3 regions of the Paenibacillus sp. FSL F4-0100 genome follow, and region 1 is predicted to be linked to each of the others. Evidence: a T-box and tRNA genes for the amino acid it is inferred to sense, from the RefSeq annotation. Region 1 holds a T-box; the other regions hold tRNA genes.
What was found. The T-box of region 1 lies ahead of argS (arginine--tRNA ligase). A T-box ahead of a tRNA ligase gene usually reads a tRNA of that ligase, here a tRNA-Arg.

Region 2: it has a tRNA-Arg gene. The T-box ahead of argS (arginine--tRNA ligase) is inferred to sense a tRNA for this amino acid. The anticodon was not compared.
Region 3: it has a tRNA-Arg gene. The T-box ahead of argS (arginine--tRNA ligase) is inferred to sense a tRNA for this amino acid. The anticodon was not compared.

Annotation. Positions count from the first base shown of each region.
Region 1 covers NZ_CP150303.1:1,888,714-1,894,302, reverse strand. The annotation lists gene MHH48_RS08225 (acetyltransferase) at 1,129-1,572, opposite strand; gene MHH48_RS08220 (EamA family transporter) at 1,708-2,136, shown strand; gene MHH48_RS08215 (class I SAM-dependent methyltransferase) at 2,280-3,044, shown strand; T-box leader at 3,103-3,325, shown strand; gene argS (arginine--tRNA ligase) at 3,384-5,246, shown strand; gene MHH48_RS08205 (hypothetical protein) at 5,338-5,589, opposite strand, start outside.
Region 2 covers NZ_CP150303.1:6,896,226-6,907,871, forward strand. The annotation lists gene glmM (phosphoglucosamine mutase) at 538-1,878, opposite strand; gene MHH48_RS31325 (CdaR family protein) at 1,911-3,383, opposite strand; gene cdaA (diadenylate cyclase CdaA) at 3,376-4,206, opposite strand; gene MHH48_RS31335 (zf-HC2 domain-containing protein) at 4,523-5,137, opposite strand; gene sigW (RNA polymerase sigma factor SigW) at 5,359-5,928, opposite strand; gene ppc (phosphoenolpyruvate carboxylase) at 6,172-8,958, opposite strand; tRNA gene MHH48_RS31350 (tRNA-Gly) at 9,232-9,305, opposite strand; tRNA gene MHH48_RS31355 (tRNA-Pro) at 9,382-9,455, opposite strand; tRNA gene MHH48_RS31360 (tRNA-Arg) at 9,479-9,555, opposite strand; tRNA gene MHH48_RS31365 (tRNA-Gly) at 9,559-9,633, opposite strand; tRNA gene MHH48_RS31370 (tRNA-Leu) at 9,640-9,723, opposite strand; tRNA gene MHH48_RS31375 (tRNA-Lys) at 9,738-9,813, opposite strand; tRNA gene MHH48_RS31380 (tRNA-Gln) at 9,880-9,954, opposite strand; tRNA gene MHH48_RS31385 (tRNA-Val) at 10,007-10,082, opposite strand; tRNA gene MHH48_RS31390 (tRNA-Glu) at 10,127-10,201, opposite strand; tRNA gene MHH48_RS31395 (tRNA-Thr) at 10,239-10,314, opposite strand; tRNA gene MHH48_RS31400 (tRNA-Asn) at 10,318-10,393, opposite strand; rRNA gene rrf (5S ribosomal RNA) at 10,403-10,519, opposite strand; rRNA gene MHH48_RS31410 (23S ribosomal RNA) at 10,586-11,646, opposite strand, start outside.
Region 3 covers NZ_CP150303.1:6,622,504-6,634,149, forward strand. The annotation lists gene MHH48_RS30165 (peptide chain release factor 3) at 1-1,455, opposite strand, end outside; gene zwf (glucose-6-phosphate dehydrogenase) at 1,577-3,124, opposite strand; gene MHH48_RS30175 (YwmB family TATA-box binding protein) at 3,262-4,110, opposite strand; gene MHH48_RS30180 (response regulator transcription factor) at 4,386-5,030, opposite strand; gene MHH48_RS30185 (sensor histidine kinase) at 5,014-6,087, opposite strand; gene liaF (cell wall-active antibiotics response protein LiaF) at 6,129-6,773, opposite strand; gene MHH48_RS30195 (PspA/IM30 family protein) at 6,943-7,629, opposite strand; gene MHH48_RS30200 (PspC domain-containing protein) at 7,631-8,110, opposite strand; gene MHH48_RS30205 (PspA/IM30 family protein) at 8,113-8,790, opposite strand; gene MHH48_RS30210 (hypothetical protein) at 8,859-9,158, opposite strand; tRNA gene MHH48_RS30215 (tRNA-Leu) at 9,775-9,854, opposite strand; tRNA gene MHH48_RS30220 (tRNA-Arg) at 9,863-9,939, opposite strand; tRNA gene MHH48_RS30225 (tRNA-Cys) at 9,952-10,025, opposite strand; tRNA gene MHH48_RS30230 (tRNA-Gly) at 10,037-10,111, opposite strand; tRNA gene MHH48_RS30235 (tRNA-Gln) at 10,127-10,201, opposite strand; tRNA gene MHH48_RS30240 (tRNA-His) at 10,221-10,296, opposite strand; tRNA gene MHH48_RS30245 (tRNA-His) at 10,342-10,414, opposite strand; tRNA gene MHH48_RS30250 (tRNA-Trp) at 10,437-10,510, opposite strand; tRNA gene MHH48_RS30255 (tRNA-Tyr) at 10,517-10,601, opposite strand; tRNA gene MHH48_RS30260 (tRNA-Thr) at 10,606-10,681, opposite strand; tRNA gene MHH48_RS30265 (tRNA-Phe) at 10,704-10,779, opposite strand; tRNA gene MHH48_RS30270 (tRNA-Asp) at 10,849-10,925, opposite strand; tRNA gene MHH48_RS30275 (tRNA-Met) at 10,956-11,032, opposite strand; tRNA gene MHH48_RS30280 (tRNA-Val) at 11,120-11,195, opposite strand; tRNA gene MHH48_RS30285 (tRNA-Glu) at 11,372-11,446, opposite strand; tRNA gene MHH48_RS30290 (tRNA-Ser) at 11,463-11,554, opposite strand; tRNA gene MHH48_RS30295 (tRNA-Asn) at 11,560-11,635, opposite strand.

The DNA of each region.
Region 1 (5,589 bases):
GCCTCTGCGAGGCCGTATCCCTTCTGGGACGTAAAAGAGGAAGCCGCCACTAGTTATAGTTGGCGGCTTCTTTGCGTATTCCAGAAGGATGATGAACCCAGAATTGGGTTCGTCGGAGCCTAAGCTTCGGGAGGACCACTTCGCAGTCGGCCTGTAAAGGCCGCATCTCTTCTGAGGTACAATGTGGCGCATGACCTCCATAGCAGATTCCCAACATCGCGCACAGAACACAAACTCTATCGGACCGTAGGTACGTTATTTCTGAAAAAACGGCCTAATTTAGAATTTAGCGGACACCACAGCCGTTATTTAGCAAATTCACAGGCAAATTACCCTCTTTTGTCATAAATAACGGACTTCAGGTCCGTTACCATACCTGTACGAGTGTTTTTTCCTCAATTAACGGCTCCTGAGTCCGTTAAGGCAACGCAATGCGACCGCACAACTCTCTACACCTGCTGCAGACAATCCTATACTACCGCCAAGCACTCCCCCCGCTCCGACTTCTTCACGAAAATAGAAGACAACGCTCTCGCTCGGAGAGGTTGTCCAGTGTCACGACGTTCAGAAATACTTGCCTTCCATCGGGTATAGGTAAACCATTTCGTCCGGGCCGACCTGCTTGGACCACAGTTGGGTAAGGCGCTCTTCATGCTCTTTACTGCGTCCGATATACTCCGGCACGACATGGTAATCCCGTTTGGTCACAAACCAGCGGTGAGATTCGCTCTATCGGGATTCACTATAAAGTAGATATACGGGTCCTCGATCAGATCCAGCGACTGCTGCAGCGATTCTTCAGGTGATGCTCCAGCCCGACCGATACCCTCTTCTGATAGGAACGACAAGGATAGCGAAACGACAAGTTATTCGGAAAAACATCATTGACTCCTCAGCTTAGACTCCTCCAGTTGGCTGCTCCCCCACTTTTTCATCAGATTAGTTAAGGTATAACGACTATCGAAGTTCTTTCAAAGAAGATAGTGCCCGTCTGCCGCTACCGCGGCCGGCGCCGGGTTGGCGCCCCGCTTCCCACGAAAAAAACTCTGCGAGTAATCTCGCGGAGTTTTTGGCTGAGGATGTTATGCTTACGATTATCGATGGGCTCAGCTGCGCTGATCCATGACCTTACTGCAGCTCCATGTGAATAAGCGGGAATGGCTTCCCGGAGCCGTCCAGCTCGGAGCGGCCGATTTGCACGAATCCGTATTTTTTGTAAAAGGCATGGGCCTTGGGGTTCTGTTCATTCACATCGACTTGCAGCCTCCGCCCCTTCAGCTGTTCGGCATGCCGGATCAGATTCGTTCCCGTACCTTGGCCGTGATGGAGGGGATCCACGAACAGCATTTCGATTTTGGAACCATCCAGCCCTATAAATCCAACCGGCTCCTGTTCCGTATTTAAGCACACCCAGATCTCCACGGCTCTCAGAGCTCCGTTTTGAATCATGTCATAATAAAACCGGATGTCTTCCTCCGTCAGGAAATCGTGGGTTTGAGATACGGCACGATGCCACAGCTCCACCAACTGATCATGATACTCTTCTGCGTAAGGTGCTATATGAAACGTCATTTTTCATCCACTCCCTTCCAAATTGTTCAGATCTCATAGAAATTCATGATATCGGTAAAATTGCTCTATACTATTATAAAGGAATCCGGTACATTAATCAGAGACTTTATCTTTGTCAGGAAGGAGAGATCAGCATTGCCATTATGGCTTGTATACGCATTGCTGTCGGCGGCCACGGCGGCACTTGTCGCTATTTTCGGAAAAATAGGCCTGCAAAACATCGATGCCAATTCAGCAACGGCCATTCGCTCTGTCATCATGGCACTGTTTCTGTTGGGGGTCGTGGGGGTTCAGGGCAAATTCTCGGAACTCGGTGACATTCTGGTTCAGAAGAAAGCATTAAGCTTCATTGTGCTCAGCGGCATTGCGGGGGCATTGTCCTGGCTGTTTTATTTTCTCGCACTCAAATACGGCAAAGTATCGCAGGTCGGACCTATCGATAAATTGAGCGTTGTCATCGCGGTCATTCTGGCCTTTGTCTTTCTTGGAGAAAAGATATCCTGGATTAACGCAGCCGGCGTTGCTCTCATTGCTGTTGGCGCTCTTCTTGTTGCCGTCAAATAATGTTCTACATAAAACCGCTGCTCAGCGGCTTTTTGTCCGTTCTTTTATTGATAAAACCTATCAACATTATCACATTTATATATTTCTAATTATAAGGTGAATATGTCACAATGAGGATAATTCATGGGTGAAGGGGTGTTGTTATGTCAAAGCAAGTATGGAAAGCTTACGATTATGATCGGCAGTTATCGTTTGTCTCGGCTTATGGAAAAGGAGTGGCAGAACTTCTTGCGCCTCAACCCGGAGAACGGATTCTTGATCTCGGCTGCGGAACCGGTGATTTGGCTTATGAAATCTCCGCTTCGGGTGCTCATGTAACCGGCATGGATGATTCGGCCGAGATGATGGAGCGCGCCAAAAGCAAATATCCTGAATTGACGTTTATGACCGGAGACGGACAGAACTTCGAAACCGAAACACCGTATGATGCCGTCTTCTCGAATGCCGCCCTACACTGGATGAAGGATGCTGCTGGTGTGGTACGCTCCGTCTATGGCGCACTCAAGCCCGGTGGTCGATTCGTCGCAGAGTTTGGAGGCAAGGGGAATATCGACGGAATTTACCAAGCCTTGAAAACAGTGTTCGCCGATCATTATGGAATTGATGCCGACAGCCGGAATCCGTGGTATTTTCCCAGCTTGGGCCAGTATGCGACCTTGCTTGAATCCCAAGGGTTCCGCGTGCATATCGCCCATCACTTTGACCGTCCTACGAAGCTGCCTGAGGGCAAGGATGGCGTGAAGTATTGGCTGCTGCATTTTGGCGATCGTTTCTTCACTGGATTCTCGGCTGATGAGAAGGACGAAGCCATTGCCCGCATCAGCCAAGCTGCCCAAGCGACACTCTGGCATGAGGATGCGTTTTATGGAGATTACAGGCGCCTGCGTGTCTTTGCAGAGAAGGTTTAGTCATTTTAGGGTTGATTTTCTAAATAGAATGGTTAATAATATGAAAAACTTGAACATGTGATTTTCGTTGATTGGGAGAGTAACTGCACTTGACTTTAGTCCAAGCGAGCCGGGAGGGTGGAAACCGGTACAAAGTCGGCCGTGAAGCGGACCCAGGAGATGGTCTTCCGAAGTGAAATACTGTAGGAAGCCCCGGCTTACACCGTTATCGTAAAAAGGTGGTTAAACCCTTCGGTTTAACAACAAGAGTGGTACCGCGAGCACAAGTCCTCGTCTCTTTAGGAGATGAGGGCTTTTTTGATTTTTCTGACGTATTTTTTTCAAAAAGGGGGATTTAATTTGTTAAGTCATTTGATTACTTCAAGCCTACAACAAGCTGTAAACCAGGTGTGTGAAGATTTGGGCGCCAAACTGCCCGATTCCACTCCAATCCGGATTGAGCAGCCTGCCAGTATGGAGCATGGGGATTATGCCACCAACATTGCGATGCAGCTTGCGAAGCTGCTTCGTAAGGCTCCGATGCACATTGCCGAGCTGATTCAAGCCGAGCTTGAGCAGGACGCGTCGTACAAACAGCTGGTCTTTTCCAGTGAGATTGTAGCCCCAGGCTTTATGAATCTGCGTATCGATTGGGAATATTGGGCCGGGCACCACTTTGAACTGCCTCCGGCAACTAACGAGAAGATTGTCATTGAGCACACTTCCATTAATCCGAACAAATCCGCCCATATCGGCCATCTAAGAAACTCCTGTATCGGAGATACGCTGGTCAGGTTGATGAGGAAGCTTGGTTACGAGGTAGAGGTTCATAATTATATCGACGACCTTGGCAATCAACTGGCAGATACGGTGGTTGGGATGCTCCACACGCCGCTATCGAAGGAACATGCCCGGTTCGGCGATTACTGCTGGGACGTGTACTCAAGTACCAATAAAGCCTATGAAAGGGAGCCTGGGCTGGTTCAGCATCGGACTGAGGTTCTGCACGCACTGGAAGAGGGCAACCAGAATTTATCCTGGATCGGACTGCTCGTTGCCGAGAGAATCGTCAAAGAGCATCTTGAAGAAATGAAGCAGTTCGGCATTGACTATGATCTGCTTGTGTGGGAGAGCAGTATTGTCAGAGAGGGATTTTGGTCGTCCGCTTTCGAGCTGTTGAAGAATACGCCGCTCTTCCATCAGGAAACCGAGGGTAAACTTGCAGGCTGCTGGGTGCTCAAGCAAACAGGAACGGAAGCCGTGGACGATCCGGAGTCAGACCACAGTATGGATAAAGTGCTCGTCCGCTCCAATGGCATTCTGACTTACACGGCCAAAGACATCGCCTACCACTTGTGGAAATACGGTGTGCTCTCCAATGATTTTGTATACAAAAAGTTCACGGATGAGGTGTGGACGACGAGTACCCATGGCGAGCAGCTCTCTTTCGGCAAAGCAGACATGGTCATCAACGTCATCGATTACAGACAGCAGTACCCGCAGGCGATGGTGAAGCAGGCACTGGAAAGCTTGGGATTCCATAAAGAGGCCGACAAGCTCCGTCATGTCAGCTACGGCGTTGTTTCGTTAAGCCCTTCTGCGGCTGCGGATCTCGGAATCGATACTACCGACGGGAAAGCGTCCTATGCGATGTCCGGACGTCAGGGAATCGGAATTAAAATCACCGAGCTTATCCACCAAGTAGCCAAGGTCATCGAAGATTCCCGTTCCGATAAAAACGGTTTGTCCAGTCATACGATCGCAGCCGCCTCCATCCGTTACTACCTGCTTCGCTTTGCACTGCAAACCGAGGTGGTGTTCGATCTGAAGCAGGCCACTGAAATATCAGGAAATACGGGGGTATACCTGCTCTATTCCTACGCGCGTGCACTCAGCGTGCTCAATAAAGCTCAAGAAGCCGGTGTTGCGCCGTCTGTGCCTGCTCGGTTCCCTGCTATGGAAAAAGCGGAGCATGCTCTGCTTCGCCATATCAGTACCTGGCATGATACCCTATACGCCGCCGGGCAGGATCTATCCCCAAGCGCCATCTGCAACTTTACTTATGAGCTGTGCTCTTTGTTCAACAATTTTTATTCGGCATGCCCTATTCTAAAATCGGCGGATGAAGTGCTCCAATTCCGTGTATGGCTCACTTCCTTATTCAAGAACACCCTTGGTGAAGCGCTGGAGGTGCTGGGACTGCCCACGCCAAGCCGGATGTAAATCTCCCTCTGAAGAAATTAACGAATCATGTTGTATTTAAAAAAGCCACCGTACTAGTCTTGTTGAACAAGTACGGTGGCTATCTTAGATATTATTGCAATCCTCTGACGGTCAGTCTGACCTGGATACCATCTGCAGTTGGCTCTTCCTGCAGGGTCCAGTTGACAGCCAGCGCTTCCTTCAAGCGTGCGACCTGCTCCTCCTGGAACTTCAGCCCTTCAATAATGCCTTCACCTACACTAAAATCGGATTCCGAGCTGATGCAAAAGGCTTCCTCCAGCCAGATTTTCAACCCGTTGCGGGTATTAAACGTAATTTTGTATCCCTCGCTAACGGCCTTCTC
Region 2 (11,646 bases), 2.7 Mb from region 1:
TCATGTTTTGTATATTAGTGTGTTAAAAGCACCTGCGGATACGTTGTAAGAACGGTCGCCCATTCCTTTTCCGTGATTCGCTTACGGTTGGTGCATAACCGAGAGGTCCCCGCCGAATAATCCGAACACCTCTACCTCGTCAACTTGCGTTCTGCCGTTTGGCTATCCCTATCGTAGCAATAACCAATCCCCGCGCAGGTACAAGCTCTGGCGCTTATGAAGCTTGAAGTAACCTCACAATCCTCGCTTTCTATTCTTGAATGACATCCTTTATTATATTCATGCCTTATCACTTTGGCAACTCGGCTGCTTCTTAGGAGATCCAAGCCCGGCGTATAATTAACCCCATGAATGACATCGAATGACCTATCTTCTCAAGCGATGCCGTAAACCACCCTCTTTGCTGGCAGGACAAGGGGTATTGCGCTTTCATTCGGCTGGCTTCATGAAAAGCAGCAGGCCAGTGAACCGCATCCGCATAGTTCACTGGCCCTGACAAAAATTAGTCTGCTTTCCTTGAAAAACACACCCTTAGTCTTACGCCAATTCCCGTTTCACCACGTCTGCAATCTGCGTTACATAACGGTCGAGCTCTTCTTTGTCCGGGCCTTCCGCCATGACGCGAATGAGGGATTCCGTTCCCGATGGGCGAACCAGGACACGTCCGTTATCGCCCAAAATGCCTTCAACTTCAGCAATCGCAGACTCAATAACGGTATTGCCTTGGTATTTGCTCTTATCGCCAACACGAACATTAACCAGCACTTGCGGATACTTACGCATGCTGCTCTTCAGCTCATGCAGTGCCTTGCCGGAAGCTACCAACGTATCCACCAATTGAATCCCTGTGAGAATTCCATCCCCAGTGGTGTTGTGATCCAGGAAAATCACGTGTCCCGATTGCTCTCCACCCAGGTTATATCCGCCACGGCGCATTTCTTCCATGACATAGCGGTCGCCGACTGCGGTTTTGGCCGTTTTCAGCTTCAAGCTGTCACACGCTTTATAGAAACCGATGTTACTCATAACCGTCGAAACGATCGTACCTGCCTTCAGCTTGCCGGCACGGTTCATGGCATCACCGCAAATGCACAGAATGAAATCGCCGTCCACTTCCTCGCCTTTTGCGTCAATCGCAATCAGGCGATCCGCATCTCCGTCAAAAGCCAGACCGAGGTCAGCGCCATGCTGGAGTACAGCCTCAACGAGTTTCTCCGGATGAGTCGATCCGCAGTGATCATTGATATTCAGGCCATTCGGCTCAGCGCCGATGGTGATCACATCCGCACCCAATTCACGGAAAAGCTTCGGAGCCAGCTCATAAGCTGCGCCATTTGCGCAATCCAGTACGATTTTCAGACCGTCAAACCGGTTATCAACCGTCGTTTTCAAATATTCCAGGTATTTATATTTAGATTCGTTATCAATCAACAATTCACCTAAATCAGCCCCGATTGGTCGCGGCAGATTATCTGTTTCCGCATCCATCAGCTCTTCAATCTTGAGCTCTGTCTCATCCGACAGCTTGAAGCCGTCTCCACCGAAGAACTTGATACCGTTATCTTGTACCGGGTTATGTGAAGCCGAGATCATAACACCCGCATCAGCCTTCAATAGTCTTGTGATGTACGCCACCGCTGGTGTACTTACGACACCCAGACGAATGACGTGTGCACCGATGGACAGTAGGCCTGCAACCAAAGCCGACTCCAGCATAGCCCCCGATACGCGGGTATCCATACCGATAATGACGGTTGGCTTCTCTTTATCGCCAGTGAGCACATAGCCGCCGCAGCGGCCGATGCTATAAGCCATTTCCGCTGTCAGTTCTTGATTCGCAACTCCTCTTACTCCATCTGTACCAAAATATTTCCCCATGTTTTATATACTCCTTTATCTACTCTTCGTTATTATCCATCATTGGACGTTTCTGATCCTGTTGCTCCATCATTCGATCCGTCTCCCGGCGGATGTGATGGGTTTTCTCCTGATCCGGTGTTATCCGTTTCCTCATGAGTAGGAGGCGTTTCCGGAGTCTCCCCCTGATCAGTGCCTGTTCCTGTTCCGGATCCCGTTCCTGGTGAAACAGGCTTGTCTGTGTCCGTTCCCTCATTCTTTGAGCTGTCCGGCTCCGTTGTCACGGGCTTGGAGTTATCCTTGAGCTCTACCTTAATAACGGGACGTTCCTGATCCGTACGGCTAATAAAATTAGGTAGTGTGATCTGCAGCGGAATTTCGTGAACGCCAGCTTTCATACTAGTTGCATTCGCTTCTGCTCCGATATCTGTAGGTTCCAGACTATTAAGCAAGTCAGGCGCTCCGGTGAGCGTTAAAGATATTGTCTGCATCTTTGGATCCGTAATAACAGCATCCAGGCCGGAGGCAACCCCTTTTAACGTTATCGGAATACCTGTAATCAACCGTTCACCATGCGATACAGCCGTAACATCCACCGTTACAGAGCTCGGCTCGATTTTCTCAAAACCTTCAGGCGGCGTCAAGTCGGCCGTAAGCACTGTTGTTCCCGAATTTCTAACTTCTCCCAGATTGATCGTAGCTTCGATATAGGTCTCAGCTCCTGCCAGCGCCTCTTTACTGCCAAACAGCTTCACTTCTTTTACCTTCTGCTCCACCTTGGATAGGACAAACCCTTCTGGCAGCCGTCCCGTGTATTGAAGCTCCAGCGGTAGGGTGACAAATGCAGGCTCAATCGGCACTTCAGCTGCTACTGTAGCAGGCTCAATGACAGCGTCTTCCATGGCGTTGCCTTCTTTATCATATGCTGTAAGTTTGACTCGTTTCTCCGTAATCTTCTCTTTGGCACCATCAAGCTCCACATTACCTTTGACCTGCCCCAGATTCGCCATTGACGATTCAGGCAGGGTAACCGTGACTTGCCTTGGGTCAATCAGCACGGGTGTTCCGGCACGGTAATCTTTAGCAGGCTCGCCTTTGGTTCCAATACTTACCGTCACGGATTTCGACACTCTCGGTTCAACCGTCACCGTAACCGCAGATGGCTCCATCGATACCATCTCCACGCCACTCGGGATGGAGTAGGTTAGCGGAAGTGTGTGTGTACCCGGTTCTCTGACGTTGCTCAAATCAAGCTTCACCTTATAGTCGTCGGTCAAAAGCGAGATATTGGATTTCTTTCCCCGAACTTCGAGATTTACGCGGTCCTTATCAATACCCGTTAACGCATATTCGCTGTCATCAAATCCATAAGTCTGAATCTTAACGCCTGCAATGACTTTGGTATCATAAAAAGTGGTTGGCGGGGCAGGCGCTCCGCTGTCCATATGAACCATCGCCCACAATAAAATACTGACAGCTAGTGCAATGAGCTTGCTTGCCGTGTTGTTCTTGATCCATTTATCCATTGCTGCCGTCCCCCTTCCGTTTCCAGAAGAACGTGCGTTTCTCCTTGATGGACGCGGCAGGCCTGAGCTCCTCATACAATTTGGAGATGAGAGACTCTTCCTTAATATCTCGAACCACTTGTCCATTCAGGGCCAGCGATACTTGCCCAGTCTCCTCGGATACGACAACTGAAATCGCATCCCCCACCTCACTGATTCCGATAGCGGCACGGTGTCTTGTTCCCAGTTCCTTACTGATAAAAGGGTTCTCTGATAGCGGCAAATAACAGCCGGCAGCTGCAATTTGAGCGTTCTGAATAATGACAGCTCCGTCATGGAGCGGTGTGTTCGGTATAAAAATATTAATAAACAATTCCGAGCTGATCACTGATCTCATCGGAATTCCTGATTCTACATACTCATTCAGTCCCGTCGTCCGCTCAAAGACAATCAGAGCCCCTATTTTGCGCCGCGATAAATAATTAACCGCCTTAATGGTTTCGCTGATTAACTTATTGGTCTCCTCGTCAATATCCGATGTCCGCCCAAACAGCTTACCTCGTCCGAGCTGCTCCAGACCACGTCTGAGCTCCGGCTGGAAGATGATAAAGACCGCCAACACCCCGAATGTAAAAATCTGATTCATCAGCCACTTTAGCGTGTACAGATCAAACCAGGTGCTAAGCGCCCAGATGACCACCAGCACCAAAATCCCTTTGAGGAGCTGGACCGCCCGCGTACCGCGGACGAGCAGTATCATCTGGTATATTATATAAGTAACGATAAGGATATCGATGATATCTTTAATGGTTTCACCCCAGGTCATATCTGTGAAATACTCCATACAGCAACCCCCGTCATTTCCTTTAAGTGCGGGCCCAAAAAATCCGGTTCCTCGAAAATGAACGCTTAACGATTCGACTACCGAACCAGCTCTTCATTTTCCTTCTGATCACACGGGAACTTTTTGAACTTCCTTTTTAATAACGCATGCGACTCATATATGTAGTATGTGCTCTACACTCTCTAGGTTATAACGTTAATCTTTCCGATGCAAGCGGACGCTCTCTGCTTTCCATGAAAAAGATCATAAATCAACAAAAGAAGCGCCATCTTTTCACTGAAAAGAGGCGCTTTTATCAGTAGGCTTCAGGTTTCACCTAGCGGTAAGCGGCATCTGTAAACAGAGTGGAGATCTTGTACCATATCCAATCCATCGCCCGATCTATGTCCTTCACTTGACCTGCTATATGTGAGGTGGAAGCCTGAAATAATTCTCCGTCAATGACGGTCACATTGCCATTCACTTGACCGTAGACCTTAGTCTTTCCATTCTCGACTGTAATATCTCCCGTGATGATTTGATCCGGAGGAATAATGACGGTATCTCCTTCAATCACCAGCTTTTCGAATTCATCACTCTTTACAACCAGCTGAGTATCCTGACTCCAGAAACTGATTGTGCTAAAGAGCATGACAACCAAAAACAAAGCTGCAGCCGTGAGCGCAGGATGATTCCTAACCCATTTGACCCAAGCCTTTTGTCTCTTGGGCTGCGGCAGCATACCCATTATACGTTCCGTTAAATCATCGGATGGCTTGGTCGCATGATGAGTTAAGGAATAAAGAAGCATATCGGTATGCTCCAGCTTCTCGAAGTAATTCCGACAGTCAGCACAATCCAGCAAATGCTTCTGCAATTCCAGCTGTTGTGGGTCGGACAAGTCATTATCCAGATAATCATGCATCAAAGAGACGGCTAATTTGCAATCCATTTGTGAGCCAATCCTTTCATTCAATCTCTTTGCTGGGTCTATTCCCACGTAGGGGCATAAGACTTGCTTATTGTTCATACGTGCCGGAATCGGGGATGTTTCAACTTTTTTTAAAGAAAATCAGAAAAAAACTGCGGATACTGACTTTTTGGCATCGCAAGAAAAAAGCGCCCTTAAACGCGGTCTCTCTTCCTCAAAGAACGGCGATAGGCGTTTTTTCCTCACAATTTGTACTCTAATTTTTTACGCAAAAATTCGCGTCCACGATGTACTCGCGTTTTGATCGTTGTTACAGGCAAGTCCAAAATCTCGCTGATCTCCTGCAGGGATAAATCCTGGATGTACCTTAGAATCATGATTGTCTTATACTTGGCAGGAAGTCCGTCAATCGCCGTATGAATGATGCGCTGTGTCTCGGATAGCAGCATTTCACTCTCAGGTGTACGGTTATCGCTCGGGATCAGGGAGTAGCCGTCCATGCCTTCGCTTTCATTCAGGTCGGCGTCCAGCGAGAAAGACGGCTTGCGTTTGCGCAGCCGATCAATGCTAAGATTTGTACCAATTCGGTATATCCAAGTGGAGAACTTCTGATTCTCGTCGTATCGATCAAGGTTTTTATATACACGCAAAAAAGTCTCTTGTACGACATCCTCCGCCTCATGACGGTTACTCAGCATCCGGTAAGCCAAATGAAAAATCTTATCTTTATAAAGTTCTACGATTTCAGCAAAAGCTCTTTGGTCCCCTTTTCGGGCCAACTTCGCCAGTCTTACATCCAAATTGTCCACCATAATTCCCCCAGAATGGTCTGATGGGTAACGTCTAAAAAAGCATCATTCAAATCGTAATTCAACTGTTTCTAAAAATCAACAATAATTCAAAAAGAATCCCTTTTCCCTATCAAAGACCATCACGTTGCAGCCGATACTCTAATCATCAGAGGTTATGCTGCTCATAGATGAAAAAAACGAGGCTCCTTTAGGGAACCTCGCCTTATACTATCCCTTTCAAACAGCTTTGTTATCCTGCAAGGATCAACCTGTATTACGAAGCCCTGCTGCAATACCGTTGATGGTCAGCAGCACTTCCCGAAGCAGATCCGGATCGTCCTGCTCCTGCTCCCTCAGCTCGCGCAGCTCGTTAAGCAGTTGGACTTGCAAATAACTGAGCGGATCCACGTAAGGGTTACGGAGTCGAATCGATTCCTGTAGGACTGGCTGGTTATCCAGAATATCCTGCTGTCCCGTAATCTTAAGAACAAGCTCTTTCGTCAGGTTGAATTCTTCCTGAATCAGACCGAAGATACGTTCGCGGGCTTGATCATCCTTCGTCATCAAAGAATACTCTTTGGCGATGATCAGATCAGCCTTGGCAAGAGCCATCTGAAGGGTATCGATCAGCGACGTAAAGAACGGATAGCTCGTGTACATCTTCTGAAGCACCTTCATATTCTCTTCCTTGCCCTGGTAGAAGCTCTGTAAGCCCGTACCAGCCGCGTACCATGCAGGAAGCAGGTAACGGCTCTGAGTCCACGCAAACACCCAAGGGATGGCTCTGAGGTCCTCAAAACGGTCACTGTTCTTACGTTTGGATGGTCGGGAGCCAATATTCAGCTCTCCCACCTCAGGAAGCGGCGTGGATTCCTTGAAGAAGCTCAGGAAATCCGGATCACGGAAGATCAGATCCTGATATTTTTTCTGTGAAGCGGCCGAGATCCTCGAGGAAATCTCTTCCCACTCTTTTTCAGTCGATTCTTTTTCAGGGTAACGGGCATTAAGAGAAGCCGTTATAAGTGCTGAAGTCGCCTGGTCCAAACTGCGGTAGGCGATTCCCTTCAAGGAGTAACGGGAAGAAATAACTTCGCCTTGCTCCGTGATTTTGATGCCACCCGCAATGGTTGATGCCGGTTGAGCCAAAATGCTGCGGTTCAGAGGCATACCACCGCGCCCAAGCGATCCGCCGCGTCCATGGAAGTATTTCACCTTGATGCCATACTCATTGGCTGCAGCCGTAATATCTTTGAGTGCTACCTGGAGCTCCCAGTTCGCTGTAATGGCTCCGCCGTCCTTATTGCTGTCAGAGTAACCCAGCATAATTTCCTGAAGCTCATTCATGGCGCTAACCGCTTCTCGGTAGATCGGCAGGCTGAAGAGCTTACGCATAATATCAGGTGCGGCATGCAGGTCCTCGATCGTCTCAAACAATGGCGCAGCCTGCAAAGTAGCTATTACAGAACCGTCATTGTCCTTGCGGAAAAGTCCGACTTCTTTGGCAAATACCATCACTTCCAGAATGTCGCTTGCGCCCTCGGACATACTGATCAAATAACTTGAAATACATTTCACGCCGAACTCCTGCTGCGCACGGAAGACGGTACGGTATACTTCAAGGCATTCTTCGGTGCTGTCGCTGTACTCTTGATAAGGCGTAGTCAACGGACGAGGATCGTTAAGCAAGTTATTAAGCAGCTCGATCTTCTCATCTTCACTTAATTGGGCATAATCCTGAGTCACGTTCATTTTACGAAGAATTTCGGCCATAGCATTTTCATGCTCTTGGCTATGCTGTCTGATATCCAGCGTTGCTGTATGGAAACCAAACAACTCCGCCTGACGAATCAGTTTTTGAATATACGTGTCTGCAACATAGTCAGCAAAATGGAAACGCAAGCTTCGATCAATGATATTCAAGTCTTCGATAAATTCCTCAGGGGACTGATAACGCTCGCCACCAGTCATGTTCTCATCAAGAATATGACTCATTTTAGCCAACATATATACCAGTTTTACACGATAAGGCTCTTTCTCATTGTGCCAAATTTCCATCTTCTTCAGTGTTACATGCTCGCGGTCTTTTTCAATGGATTGAAGCAATTCATCCGAAACGCTCACGATGGATGAGCTGAAGCTGAGGTATTTCATGAATTCACGCAAAATCCGCTGGTATTCACGAATCGCTAGCTTCCGCTGCATTTCAAGCGTTCTCCATGTTACGTCCGCCGTCACTGAAGGATTTCCGTCCCGATCGCCACCGATCCACGAACCGAAACGCAAATAGGTTGGAACGTGCCAATGGTGACCCGGATAATATTTACTTAGGCAGCGCTCCAGTTCTTGATAAACCTCTGGCAGAATGTGAAACAGGGTCTCGTGAAAATAATACATACCGTTTCTAACCTCATCAAGAACCGTCGGCTTACGGTCACGAAGCTCGTCGGTTTGCCACAGCGTAATCACTTCATTCAGTAGTTTCTCCCGAAGCTGCTCTCGTTCGCGGAATGTCAGTGTCGGGTTGTCCAATTGCATCACATCGTCCGCTATCCGTTTATGAATATCCAGAATAGCCCGACGCATCGCTTCTGTTGGATGAGCTGTCATTACCAGCTCAAGGGATAGACTTTCGAGAATTTCTTGAACTTCTTCAAACGTAATATTGCGCTCTTTCAAATCCTGGACCGCACTTTCAATGGAACCTGGTTGAACACTCTCCCCGGCGGAACGCTCGTAATCGCGTTTGCGACGAATGCGATGATTCTGTTCCGCGATATTAACCAATTGAAAATAAATGGCAAACGCGCGAATCACCTGATGGCGAATGTCGGGCTCCAATGTGCTGATGATCCTTTTGAAATCTGCAAACAATTCTGGCAGGAATACGGATCGCAACGATTTACTCGTTTCACGAATTTTCTCAACTATATCTAAAAGCTCATTGCCACCTTGGTGGACCAGAACTTCTCCAAGAATATTGCCAAGGAACCGTACATCCCGCCGCAGCAGATTGTTGGAATTGCTCTTTGCGGTTACTGTAAGTTCAGTCATGCTACTCCTCCCATCTCAACCCGTTTCAGCAGTTTGTCTATAGGACGTAACGCCTTCCTAACATCATACAATAAAAGCGCATGAAAATCTGCATTTTCCAGGCGAAAAAATTAGCCAAATCGACAAAACTAATGATATTGATATACCCATATACCATGGACATTAGTCCTATAAACCTTGACCCAACTATGTTCTTTAGTACATTAACACTTCGCAGGAGAGTCGTGTGAATATGTAAAAAAACATCACACACGGTGATGTCCTGCTTATGTATGGAGCGGGTGATGGGAATCGAACCCACGCTACCAGCTTGGAAGGCTGGAGTTCTACCATTGAACTACACCCGCATATGAACCCACAAAAGTGACGCTATGCTTTGGAGCATATTCCGATTACTTTTGTGGGGCTCTACTCTTAAACAAATCGGGATGACACGATTTGAACATGCGACCCCCTGGTCCCAAACCAGGTGCTCTACCAAGCTGAGCTACATCCCGATATTAATCTTTTGTTTGAAAAATGGCACGCCCTGAGAGATTCGAACTCCCGACCTTTTGATTCGTAGTCAAACGCTCTATCCAGCTGAGCTAAGGGCGCAAATGGAGCGGACGACGGGAATCGAACCCGCGACCCTCGCCTTGGCAAGGCGATGCTCTACCGCTGAGCCACGTCCGCAAATAATGGTGCGCGTGGAGGGACTTGAACCCCCACGTCAAAGACGCTAGATCCTAAGTCTAGTGCGTCTGCCAATTCCGCCACACGCGCACAAGATGAAACAATGGTGAGCCATGAAGGACTCGAACCTTCGACACCCTGATTAAAAGTCAGGTGCTCTACCAACTGAGCTAATGGCTCGCATTTCAGGCCTCCGAAAAGTATTCGGAATCACCTTCAAAGCTTAACTTCACTTTTAGGATGAAGTGGCTGGGGATATAGGATTCGAACCTATGCATGACGGAGTCAAAGTCCGTTGCCTTACCGCTTGGCTAATCCCCAAAATCGATGAGTACTTTTATCTTGCCGATTCTCGTTAGAATCATGCATTAAATGGTGGAGGCTGAGGGGATCGAACCCCCGACCCTCTGCTTGTAAGGCAGATGCTCTCCCAGCTGAGCTAAGCCTCCGTATAAACTCACGGGATTCTCATCCCCTGATGCTTTAAAGATAGTGGTGACCCGTAGGGGATTCGAACCCCTGTTACCTCCGTGAAAGGGAGGTGTCTTAACCCCTTGACCAACGGGCCACAATTTCATGATACATGTCCAATTCAAAAGCGAATCTGGAGCTTCCAACCGGGATCGAACCGGTGACCTCATCCTTACCATGGATGCACTCTACCTACTGAGCTATGGAAGCAAGTGGCTCCCCGAACAGGACTCGAACCTGTGACAACTCGATTAACAGTCGAGTGCTCTACCAACTGAGCTATCAGGGAATATGTACCGCTTGGCGACGTCCTACTCTCCCGGGACCCTTCGGTCCAAGTACCATCGGCGCTGGAAGGCTTAACGGTCGTGTTCGGTATGGGAACGCGTGGAACCCTTCCGCCATCGCCACCAAACGGCTCAGATGCTTGATCACCTGAAAACTAGATACGAAACGAATTTGCAGCACATTGAAATATGTTTTGGATAAGCCCTCGACCGATTAGTATTGGTCAGCTCCATGCATTGCTGCACTTCCACCTCCAACCTATCTACCTCGTGGTCTTCAAGGGGTCTTACGAATTGGGAAATCTCATCTTGAGGGGGGCTTCACGCTTAGATGCTTTCAGCGCTTATCCCTTCCGTACGTAGCTACCCAGCCATGCTCCTGGCGGAACAACTGGTGCACCAGCGGTACGTCCATCCCGGTCCTCTCGTACTAAGGACAGCTCCTCTCAAATTTCCTACGCCCACGACAGATAGGGACCGAACTGTCTCACGACGTTCTGAACCCAGCTCGCGTACCGCTTTAATGGGCGAACAGCCCAACCCTTGGGACCTACTTCAGCCCCAGGATGCGATGAGCCGACATCGAGGTGCCAAACCTCCCCGTCGATGTGGACTCTTGGGGGAGATAAGCCTGTTATCCCCAGGGTAGCTTTTATCCGTTGAGCGATGGCCCTTCCATGCGGTACCACCGGATCACTAAGCCCGACTTTCGTCCCTGCTCGACTTGTAGGTCTCGCAGTCAAGCTCCCTTATGCCTTTGCACTCTTCGAATGATTTCCAACCATTCTGAGGGAACCTTGGGGCGCCTCCGTTACTCTTTAGGAGGCGACCGCCCCAGTCAAACTGCCCGCCTGACACTGTCCCCGTACCGGATTACGGTACCAGGTTAGAACCTAGATACGATCAGGGTGGTATCCCAACGTCGCCTCCACACAAGCTGGCGCTCATGCTTCAAAGGCTCCCACCTATCCTGTACAGATCGTACCCAAATCCAATATCAAGCTGCAGTAAAGCTCCATGGGGTCTTTCCGTCTTGTCGCGGGTAACCTGCATCTTCACAGGTATTAAAATTTCACCGGATCTCTCGTTGAGACAGCGCCCAAGTCGTTACGCCATTCGTGCGGGTCAGAATTTACCTGACAAGGAATTTCGCTACCTTAGGACCGTTATAGTTACGGCCGCCGTTTACTGGGGCTTCGGTTCACAGCTTCGGGATTACTCCCTAACCGCTCCCCTTAACCTTCCAGCACCGGGC
Region 3 (11,646 bases), 3.0 Mb from region 1:
GAACTTGGACGGATCAAGATTGTCATCCACGATCCAGCGAGCGAACTGATACGGCATCCGTTGAAGCATGACATCGACGCCGTATTCTCCCTTCATCCGGTACTCGAAGACTTCGAACTGGAGCTGTCCGACAACCCCGAGAATGGTCTCATCGAAACTCACGGTACGGAATACCTGAATGGTACCCTCTTCCGTCAGCTGATCAATCCCCTTCTGATACTGCTTATGCTTCAGCGCATTCTTCACCGTTACTTTGGCAAAGATTTCTGGTGAGAACGTTGGAAGCTCATCGAATACAACTTCACGTCCTTGACTGAGCGAGTCCCCAATCCGGAAAATGCCCGGGTCAAACAGACCGATAATATCGCCAGGGTATGCCTCCTGCACAATATCTCGATCCTGGGCCAAAAACTGCTGCGGCTGCGCCAGCTTGATTTCCTTGCCTACCCGAACATGCTTCACGCTCATACCGCGTTCGAACTTGCCCGATACGATTCGCAGGAAAGCGATACGATCCCGGTGAGCCGGATTCATATTGGCTTGAATCTTAAATACGTATCCGGAGAACTTCTCTTCAGTGGGTTCCACCAAACCGTCCTTACTATGGCGCGGCTCCGGTTTCGGTGCAAGCTGAAGAAAGTTCTCCAGGAAGGTCTGGACGCCGAAATTATTGATCGCACTTCCGAAGAATACAGGTGTTAACTGACCCTGCATAACTTTCTCCAGATCAAATTGGTCTCCGGCAACATCCAGCAGCTCGAGGTCTTGACATAACTGATCATGCAGGTAATCGCCTGCCATCTCGCGAATGATCGGATCCTCATAGCCCTCGACCTTCTGTACTTTAATCGTGGAATGGTCGTCGCCCTGGAACAATTCAACTTGATTCTTAACCCGGTCGTACACGCCGCACAGGTCACGCCCGGAGCCGATCGGCCAATTCATCGGTACGGAGCGGATGCCGAGAACCTGTTCAAGCTCCTCCATCAGATCAAACGGGCTGCGCCCTTCGCGGTCGAGTTTGTTGATAAAGGTAAAGATTGGAATGCCCCGCTTCGCACACACCTGGAATAATTTAATCGTTTGAGCCTCGACCCCTTTGGCTACGTCAATTAACATGACGGCGCTATCAGCAGCTGTCAGCGTACGATAGGTATCCTCACTGAAGTCTTGGTGACCCGGCGTATCCAATATATTAATTCGATGCCCTAAATAATCAAATTGCATAACAGACGAGGTAACCGAGATTCCCCGCTGCTTCTCGATCTCCATCCAGTCACTCGTTGCATGCTTGCTCGCTTTACGAGCTTTAACCGATCCAGCCAGACGAATGGCGCCCCCGAACAAGAGCAGCTTCTCGGTCAGTGTTGTTTTACCGGCGTCAGGGTGGGAAATAATCGCGAACGTACGGCGCTTATCCACTTCCTGCTGCAGTTCATCTATTAGCTTTGCCATTTCACTTATCCCTTCGTAACTAAAGTCATGTATATCATTGTACCACAATTCATACGCAAATCATCCCCATGCGCCGTGCGCATGAGGATGATTTTTAATACGTAAATTTTAGAAAATGATCTTAGTTTTTCAACCACACCACATTATCCTCGAGCTGACCGTTAACCGGCCACCAGTGGAATCCGTCTTCCTTCAACAGCTCATCTGCCTTGTCAGGTCCCCACGAGCCCGCAGGATACGATTCCAGCTCGCCCTGGTTCTCTCTCCATGCGCTGGCGATACGATCCACGAAGGACCATGCGGAGGCCACTTCGTCCCAGCGTGTAAAGTATGTGGAATCTCCACGAGCAGCGTCATGCAGTAGACGCTCATACGCTTCAGGAGAGTTAATGCCCACGATGCAGCTTTGGCAGAAGTCCATCGCTACAGGAGCGATCTCGGATTCTGATCCTGGCTTTTTCGCATTTATCTTCACGTAAATGCCTTCCATCGGATTCACGCGGATGACAAGCAGGTTAGGCTCCAGGGAATGCTTTTGGCCCAAATATACGTTCGTTGGCATCCGTTTGAACTCAACAACCACCTCGGTTGTCTTAACCGGCAGACGTTTGCCCGTGCGGATATAGAACGGTACACCCGCCCAGCGGAAGTTGTCCACGAATACTCTGGCCGCAAAATAGGTTTCCGTATTGGATTCCGGATTAACCTTGTCCTCTTCACGGTAAGCCGGCAGATCTTTACCGCCCGCTGAACCGCTTGTATACTGACCACGAACTACGTTGTTCTTCACTTCTTCATGTGTGGCATACGGACGCAAGGAACGAAGCACTTTTACCTTCTCGTCGCGGATATCCTCTGCGAGCAGACGGCTAGGCGGTTCCATCGCAATCATGGTTAGCAGCTGCAGCATATGGTTTTGGCCCATGTCCCTTAGTGCACCGGCATGATCATAGTATCCGCCGCGCTCCTCGACACCAACCGTCTCGCCAAGCGTGATTTGGATGTTGGCGATATGCTTGTTGTTCCACAGCGGCTCAAAGAAAGCATTCGCAAAACGCATAACTTCGATGTTCTGTACCATTTCTTTACCAAGATAATGGTCAATCCGGTAGACCTCTTCTTCCTTGAATACTTTACGGATTTCTTCGTTCAGCTTGGCAGCCGATTCCAGATCGTAGCCGAATGGCTTCTCGATCACAAGACGGTTCCAGCCTTCTCCGTCGAGCATACCGCCCTTCATCAGGTTAAACGATACGCTGCCGAACAACTCCGGTGCAAGCGCCAGATAAAACAAGCGATTACCCGGTATATTAAATTTCGTTTCCAATTGCTCCGTTTGTTCACGAAGCTCACGGAAACCGTCAATATTGTTAATATCTAAAGATTTATATTCAAAATGCTGTGCAAATGCATTCCATTCACTATCCTGTTCCGAACTGTATCGGCAGAATTCCTGAATCGAACGATACACGTCCTCACGAAACTCTTCCTGTGTGCGCGGACGCCGCGCCACGCCGATTACCGCAAAATCCTCATCCAGTTTTCCTTCACGATAAAGACTGTAGATCGCCGGAAACAACTTACGTCTTGCCAAATCACCAGTCGCTCCAAAGATGAAAAATACAGCTCCCGGTGTCTTCATTGTATCTAGATTTTGATTTTCAGCCATGGCTCCTCATTCTTTCTATGAATTATAGTGTATTTTTATGCATCGGCACATAACTCGATGTGATGACATTTTAGCATATTCATTTCAAGTATGCTATCTCATTCCGTATTTTTTCATCGGAGTTTCAGAAATCATTTTCAATATTCTATTGTAATGACGGGAAATCCGATCGTTATTCTACTACTTTTCTTCATCGAATCTTCATGCACTGCGATCTGCATATGAATCGGCGTGTCGCCACTCATCACAAAAGCACCAAGTGAAGGAACCTCATAAGAACGGCTTTGTGTTTTGTCATCTGCATAATCTTCAACGGAGCGAAGTAAGATTTTTTGGGCTATGGCCTCTTCTACTTGAGCCATTGTCCTATCAACGCTTGCGGTCTCCGTTGCATACCCTTGAATGGACGCATTCCATGTGTTCGGTATGCCGGCTTGCTTCATCATTTCTTGAATCTGCTGCTGTAGGGCCATCATTTCCCGTGTCTGCCCAGCCGCTTCTCCAACAAGCATGGCTCTGATATAACTATGGCCCTCCTTTGTGAGGGCCCAATCCAGATGCACGGATACACCTGAGAGCAAGCCTTCTGCTTGAAACACTTCATTTCCTTGAAGCTGGGACGTCGTAATTCCGGAGAGCCCCATTGTACGAGCCAGGTGCTCAGCTGCTGTCTTAGCTTGATCCTTAGGAACAGAATTTATCATTTCTCCTTGAATTTTTACCGTGAGCATTGCCGAAGGCTCCATATGTTCTTGCCCGAGCGCTGTCAGAAGCGTTAGATCGCTTTCTGCAGCTACCCCGGCTCCAGTTGTTCCATCGATATCTTTTTCTCCCGTTCCACCTGAAGCTGAAGTTGACGCTTCTCTCGTATGCGGAGCTGATTCATTTCGATTGCTTTCCGTTGTTCCTGCAAAACCCGCCATCATACCTGCTGCCCCGCACAGCAACAACATCATCACAATGATCTGTAAACGCATTTTCCGCATGGTCAGTCACGCCTCCCCGTTCGAATCTATCAATCTAGTAAAAAGGATGGCCTCATCTCCGCGGATTTATACCTCGCTTTTTTTAAAACATTCTTCTTCCGGCTTCCCTGTTCATAAATAAAAGACTCCCGATCCGGGAGTCTTTAAGCCTGATCTCTCAGTGTTTACATGGATATGTCATACCACAAGCAGCATCATGGACTGTTTTGTACCACGCCTAGCATGTTGGATCTGATTATGTCACGCTCGTCGCATAAAAAAAGAGCTGGCCTTCCTTACTCAGCCAGCCCATTTTTATAAGCGTAGATGGCAGCTTGGGTCCGATCCTCTACCCCCAGCTTGCCTAAAATATTCGTTACATGAAATTTCACGGTTTTGATGCCTATAATCAAATCATCAGCAATATCCTGATTCGACTTGCCCTGCGCCACCAGTCGCAGCACTTCCATTTCCCGGTCCGTAAGGTCGTTATGCGCCGGAGCTTCATTTTGCGGATGCCGGAATCGATTCATCATCTTGGAGGCAACCTGCGACTCCAGCACCGACTGCCCGCGTGCGGCTGCACGTATAGCATCAGCTACTTCAGAAGCACGGGATGTCTTCAATAAATAACTGAACGCACCTGCTTCAATAACCGGATACATCTTCTCATCGTCCAGATAGCTGGTCAGTACAATGACCTTAAGATTCGGAAACTGATTCATCAATTGGCGCGTCGTCTCGATTCCATCCATTCCGTCCATCACCAAGTCCATCAGCACCACATCAGGATGATATTCCTGCGCTAAGCGTATCCCTTCCTCGCCGCTGCCCGCTTCACCAACCACCTCGATGCCGTCCTCTGTACCAAGCACAGCCGCTAAACCGATCCGGACCATCTCATGATCATCCACCAGCAGCACCTTAATCGGCGTTTCCATCTACATCCCCCCGTTTACGTTCATCATTTATAAGTGGCACAACGATCTCAATTCGAGTCCCTTTACCCGGTGCTGTTATGAATTGTACCGAGCCCCCGATCTCCGTCACCCGTTCCTGCATCGTCGATAGACCATAGGAAGTCTGTTTCTTGTCATCCAATTCAAATCCGATCCCATCGTCCCGCAGCATTACTCGAACAGTATTCTGCCTGCGGTGAATCCGGATGTCCATTTTCTCCGCTTTCGAGTGTCTGAGGGTGTTCGACATGGCCTCCTGGATAATACGGAACAGATGATTTTCGATCCCTTTAAGCAAATGTATGTCATCGTCCATCTCAAACGTAATTTCCATAGGTACTTTAATCCGCAATTCCTTGATCAGATCCTTCAGCCCTTGCTCCAGTGCTTTCCCTTCGAGATAAACAGGCCGCAGATGAAGAAGAAGCGCTCTCATCTCGGACTGGGCCACAGCCGACATTTCCTCAATCAGAGCCACCTGGCGCTGCGCTTTGTCAAAATCCTTATCCAATGTCCTACCCACAGCGGTTGCCGTCATCGAGATGGCAAACAGCTGCTGAGAAACCGCATCATGAAGCTCGCGCGCCAGACGCTGCCTCTCTTCCACAATTGCTGTTACCCTGGCCTGCTCGGCAAGCTGGGCGTTATTCGTAGATAACCGCTGCAAAGATGAAACCTGATCCTCCCAGCGTTTGCTGATCTTCACCAGCTGTTCTCCAAGCCGTCCCACTTCGTCTTCGCCGATGTCCGGCATCACGTCCGTAAGGCTGCCTTTTTCCCAGTTCACCAGTGTTTCCCTTACAAGATCAACTCGTCGTTTTACCCGGTATCCCTGGAAGAAGCCATAGATCGCACCCAGCCCGATCGGCAGCAATACCAGAGTGATGCCGGCTTCGATCCGGTTCTTCCACGTCTCGAATGGTTGAAGATAACCATATGTATATAATAAATATAGGACAACGAGCATGACAACCAATCCCAGAAGGGTCCCCTCACGCATACTTCGGGTAATCATATTTGCTTTCTTTTCCGTTTCCACGGGGCAACCCTCCTGAATGGTTTACACAAGACATACGTTTATTATGTCATTTTTATATTCAAATCTCCGCCTAAATAGGAAACAATAAATTTCACTTTATATTCACTGGCCTCGTAATTGGGTGATATATACCGCACGCGGTTTAATATGCCGGTTTCCTTCCGGTCGTCCATATGAATCGAGCCAAACAGGATCGAGGCTTCGATCTCCACCCCATAATAGTCCGGGATCATCAGATCAATATCCCCCAGCATTCCATGGAACATAAGGACCGTTTGGCGTTCCTCCGGAAGCGCCAGGGACAGATCCACATCCGCTTCTCCAAGTACATGCCACACACTCAGACTGCGCATCACCCATGGAGTCCGGTCCCAATCAAAGTTAGACATAAAGTTCTGCTTCTGAACGTACTTTGTCGTGGTATGGGCTCGCTTGGACTTGCCATAAAAAATACCTAGTGATATCAAGCTGATGCCGATAATCAACATGAGATGCTCCAGCAGCAGCAGTACGGCACCTACTCCGAGCAGAATGTATCCCTTCTTCAAATGGCCTTGTCTGATCTGAAGGACACCTGCGAACATGAGTAACAGGGCGACAATGGTGAAGAAACCAAACCATCGGCCGAAAAGCATAATAAAACCCAAGCTGATTAAACCAACTGCTATCCAGCGGTTTCTGTCCATGTCGCACCTCCTTGATGACCAAGATATAAGCTCGGAAAAGCCATAGCAGTGAGACGTTCTCCACTGTATGGCTTTGCCTGTACTATACGACAATCTCATTCGTATAGCATATCATATGAACATGGTGTTCGAATACGGTTTAATCTTATTTTGCTGACTTGTTAAGGAATTACTCGGACTTCGAAGAATTCCCCATTTTGTTTTTCAAAGCTTGCAGCTGCTCATCAACTTTCAATTGCTTCTCAGCATCCACTGGGCTTGTGTATACTGCATTGTTAGGACGGTATGGGGCGCGAAGCACATCAGCTTCTGCTTCCAGTTGCATGATTTTTTCCTCCATGCGGTGGAAGCCCATCGAAGCACTACCGCTTTCGATCGTATGCAGGCTGCTCACTTGAGACATTTGCTTCTTCGCTTTAGCCATTTGAGCGCGAGCTACAAGCTCATTGCGCTTGTTGCGCATTTTGTAGAACTCGTCTTTCATTTCATGCAGCTGAGCTACAAGTTCTTTCGCTTGAGCCTCGGATTGCAGGTGCAATTCCACGTACTCGGTTTCTTTTTGATCGAAATAGATTTTTTCTTCAAGCAGCTTGCGAGCCACTTCTTCTTGACCATTTTTAAGAGCCAATTCAGCTTGAGCTTCACGTTGTGCCGCCATCTTCACAGCCTCATCGACGCGCTGCTTCATACGACGCTCGTTAGCCATTTGCTTCGCTACTGTTACCTCTGCTTCATGAATTTCTGCCTCCATGTCGCGCAGGTACTGGTTCAACATTACGATTGGATCCTCTACTTTATCCAGCAGTTCATTCACCGATGCTTTCGTCATATCCTTAATTCTTTTAAATACTCCCATGTTATTTATCTCCCTTCTCATAGTTCGAAAGTTTTTTCTTCAATTCTTCGATTTCTTTTTGCATTGCTTTTCTCTCAATATCCTTCATCATCGCATCCAGATCGGAATCCGCAGACGCGTTGTTTCTTGTGCCATTGGGACGGTCATATTTGGGGCCAAAACTTCCATGCTCATTAGGATAGCCTTGACGTCCATAAGCATCGTTATAGCTGTTGTAGCCTGGTCCCGGGCCCGGATGATCGTTGTAACGGTATCCGCCACCATGTCTTCCCTGTGGACCATACGGATCGTGATAGTACGGCTCCTTAGGTACTACAAGGGATGCAATCAGATAGATCAACAGCGTTGTACCGCCTGTGAAAAAGATACTGACTACAAATATGATTCTAAGTAGGGTAGATTCGACTCCGAAATGATCGGATATACCGCCGATCAACCCTGTGAACATCTTGTCTCGGGTGGAACGGTACAATCTAGTCATGGTTACTCCTTTCCGCTGTTATTCAGCTTTTGCTTCAGGCGGGCAAGTTCTTTTTCCAATACAGTGGAGACTGTTTCACCAGCCTGATCCATGTATTCCTGCCCCATGCGGCGTAAATCGCGAAGACTTCTGGCTTCCAGTTCCCAGTCGCTGATACGGTCTTCGAGACGATTGAACATCTTCGGTACATCAGGACCGCCGCCATAGGAGCCTGTACGTTCATTCATTTTTTGCTGAAGACGAAGGGTTTCCACTCGGGCAACATAATACTGACGTTTGCTGTATACCGTCTGATATTCCATCCGCAGCTCGCCGAGCTGCTCCTCGATTTCTTTTAACGATTCCAGGCTTGAGGACAACAGGCCTTGATACTGTTCAATCTTTTCCTCATAGATCAGCTTCTCCTGCAATGCCAGCTTGGCAAGATGTTCTTCACCGGCCTTCAGTGCAAGCAGTGCCTGCTCTTCGCGTTTATATCGCATGGTTTCTGCTTGATCCACCTGCTGCTTCAGCTGTCTGGAATGTACTTGACATTGCTGCTGCAGCTTCTCAGCCTCAGCAATGTCCTGTCTGGTTGAATGTAGGAACTGGTCGATCAATCGAACCGGATCCTGGCTCTGCTCGAGCTTTTCATTCAATGTTGCTACGGTTATGTCTCTTATCCGCCGGAAAACACTCATATTCGCTTAGCCCTCCTCATCTATCATGATCTGTTGTTTTTGCATGTTATTTAATGTAGTGGTTTTTATCAATAACGGGGTCTACCATTCTTCAATCGGGACACCCCGTAGATGATCAAGATGATTCCAAGGATCGGACCGATCAGCCAAGACAGTTTACCCATCAACCAGATCACACCGATACCGAGAATAACCCATCCCATCAAGGTGTTACCTCTCCGGATCCCGTAGTATCCCAAAGCGACCATCAGGATTGGAATTACAAGACTGAACAACCATCCAAGCAGAGGACCGAATACTCCCAGGAGAACCAAGATCCCTACACCAATCAACAGGATACTCATTCCATTTCCTTTTGAATTTCTCATTTATACACCGCCTTTCTGTTGTTTGATCGTTGTTTCATTTGTTCAACCTTATGACTCTATTCTAGGTAATTTCGAGTTTAACTAAAACGGCCTGGGGACGGTTTTTGCACCTAGACCTAAGGCGGGGCCTCCTATAGACCTGCGTCCAACCCTGCACTGGATCAATGATTCGATAAGCTGACCTGTGTGGATGAATCCTCCGGTATCCTTGCTTTTGTTTTACCTAATAAAGAGACGTGGTTTCTAATGTTAGTTTAGTTTGATGAGTATAGCTTCAGCTCTAAGGTGATAGTAGTAAAGCCCGTGGAACGGTAGGTTAAGGTAGCGGTAGGATGAAGCATGGGGCCGAATATGAAAATCATGAAGAAGGATAGCATAGTAAAGGAAATGAGATTGATCTAAGGAGGTTGCATCTCAGAAGTTTGCATAGGATTAAGGTGTATTGCTTGCGAGTAATAAAATGAAGTGACATAACACTTAAGCTCATCAAGATTAGCCTTTTATCATGAAGAGTAACGGATCTTCAGCTTAGCTGCTACCGAGCAACGAAGCTATCGATGTAGATGCAACGAAAAAAGGAATGCAGACGTTTATAGTCTACATTCCTTTTGGATGATGCCGGTGAAGGGACTCGAACCCCCACGGTTTCCCTCACGATTTTGAGTCGCGCGCGTCTGCCAATTCCGCCACACCGGCTTACTTTATGGCGTGCCCTAAGAGATTCGAACTCCTGACCTTTTGATTCGTAGTCAAACGCTCTATCCAGCTGAGCTAAGGGCACATAGTTTTGTTATGGAGGCGCCACCCAGATTCGAACTGGGGATAAAGCTTTTGCAGAGCTGTGCCTTACCACTTGGCTATGGCGCCAGAAATAAAAATGGAGCGGACGACGGGAATCGAACCCGCGACCCTCGCCTTGGCAAGGCGATGCTCTACCGCTGAGCCACGTCCGCAAACATAAAAATCAATGGCTGGGGATATAGGATTCGAACCTATGCATGACGGAGTCAAAGTCCGTTGCCTTACCGCTTGGCTAATCCCCAACATTTTTTAAAAAAACTATGGGGCGACCGATGGGTCTCGAACCCACGAATGCCGGAACCACAATCCGGTGCGTTAACCCCTTCGCCACGATCGCCATAATGTAATAGTTTTTTTAGAGAATAATCATAATGAAATAATGGGCGACCGATGGGTCTCGAACCCACGAATGCCGGAACCACAATCCGGTGCGTTAACCCCTTCGCCACGATCGCCAAGTTCATTATAAATATTCAATGGCAGGGGCAGCAGGAATTGAACCCACACCAACGGTTTTGGAGACCGTTGTTCTACCTTTAAACTATGCCCCTAAAAACTGGTGGAGGATGATGGATTCGAACCACCGAACTCGAAGAGAGCAGATTTACAGTCTGCCGTGTTTAGCCACTTCACTAATCCTCCAGAATGGTGCCGGCGAGAGGACTTGAACCCCCAACCTACTGATTACAAGTCAGTTGCTCTACCAATTGAGCTACACCGGCATATAAAGTTATAAAACGTACATGGTGGCTCGGGACGGAATCGAACCGCCGACACGAGGATTTTCAGTCCTCTGCTCTACCGACTGAGCTACCGAGCCTTAAAGCTCTTCGCGAACTTTGACGGAACCCAATATCGGATACTCATCTCATCCCAAAGTTATAAATAATGGCGGAACTGACGGGATTCGAACCCGCGATCTCCTGCGTGACAGGCAGGCATGTTAGGCCTCTACACCACAGTTCCATGAGGCATTATCGCTATCGCGATATAAATTGGTTGCGGGGGCAGGATTTGAACCTACGACCTTCGGGTTATGAGCCCGACGAGCTACCGAACTGCTCCACCCCGCGTCATTAAAAGGGTTGCTTGTATGGGTTCCCCGAAAAGTAATCGGAATTACTTGCGAAGCATGAGCTTCACTTTTTGGGGATAAATCATGGTGGAGGCTGAGGGGATCGAACCCCCGACCCTCTGCTTGTAAGGCAGATGCTCTCCCAGCTGAGCTAAGCCTCCATAACAAAGCGACTTTAATCATACCAAAATCTGATATAAGAAGCAAGTGTTTTTCAAAAGAAATTGGTGACCCGTAGGGGATACTCTCACTTCGTTCGAGACTGCGAAGCCTATACTTACGAAGTTATCCTCCGACGAACCGACGGGATTCTCATCCCCTGATGCAATAAAGAAAGTGGTGACCCGTAGGGGATTCGAACCCCTGTTACCTCCGTGAAAGGGAGGTGTCTTAACCCCTTGACCAACGGGCCTTGCTTGAAATAATAGTGGCGGAGAGAGAGGGATTCGAACCCTCGAGACGCTTTTGGCGCCTACACGATTTCCAATCGTGCTCCTTCGGCCAACTCGGACACCTCTCCATAAGTGGCTCCCCGAACAGGACTCGAACCTGTGACAACTCGATTAACAGTCGAGTGCTCTACCAACTGAGCTATCAGGGAACAATATTTAA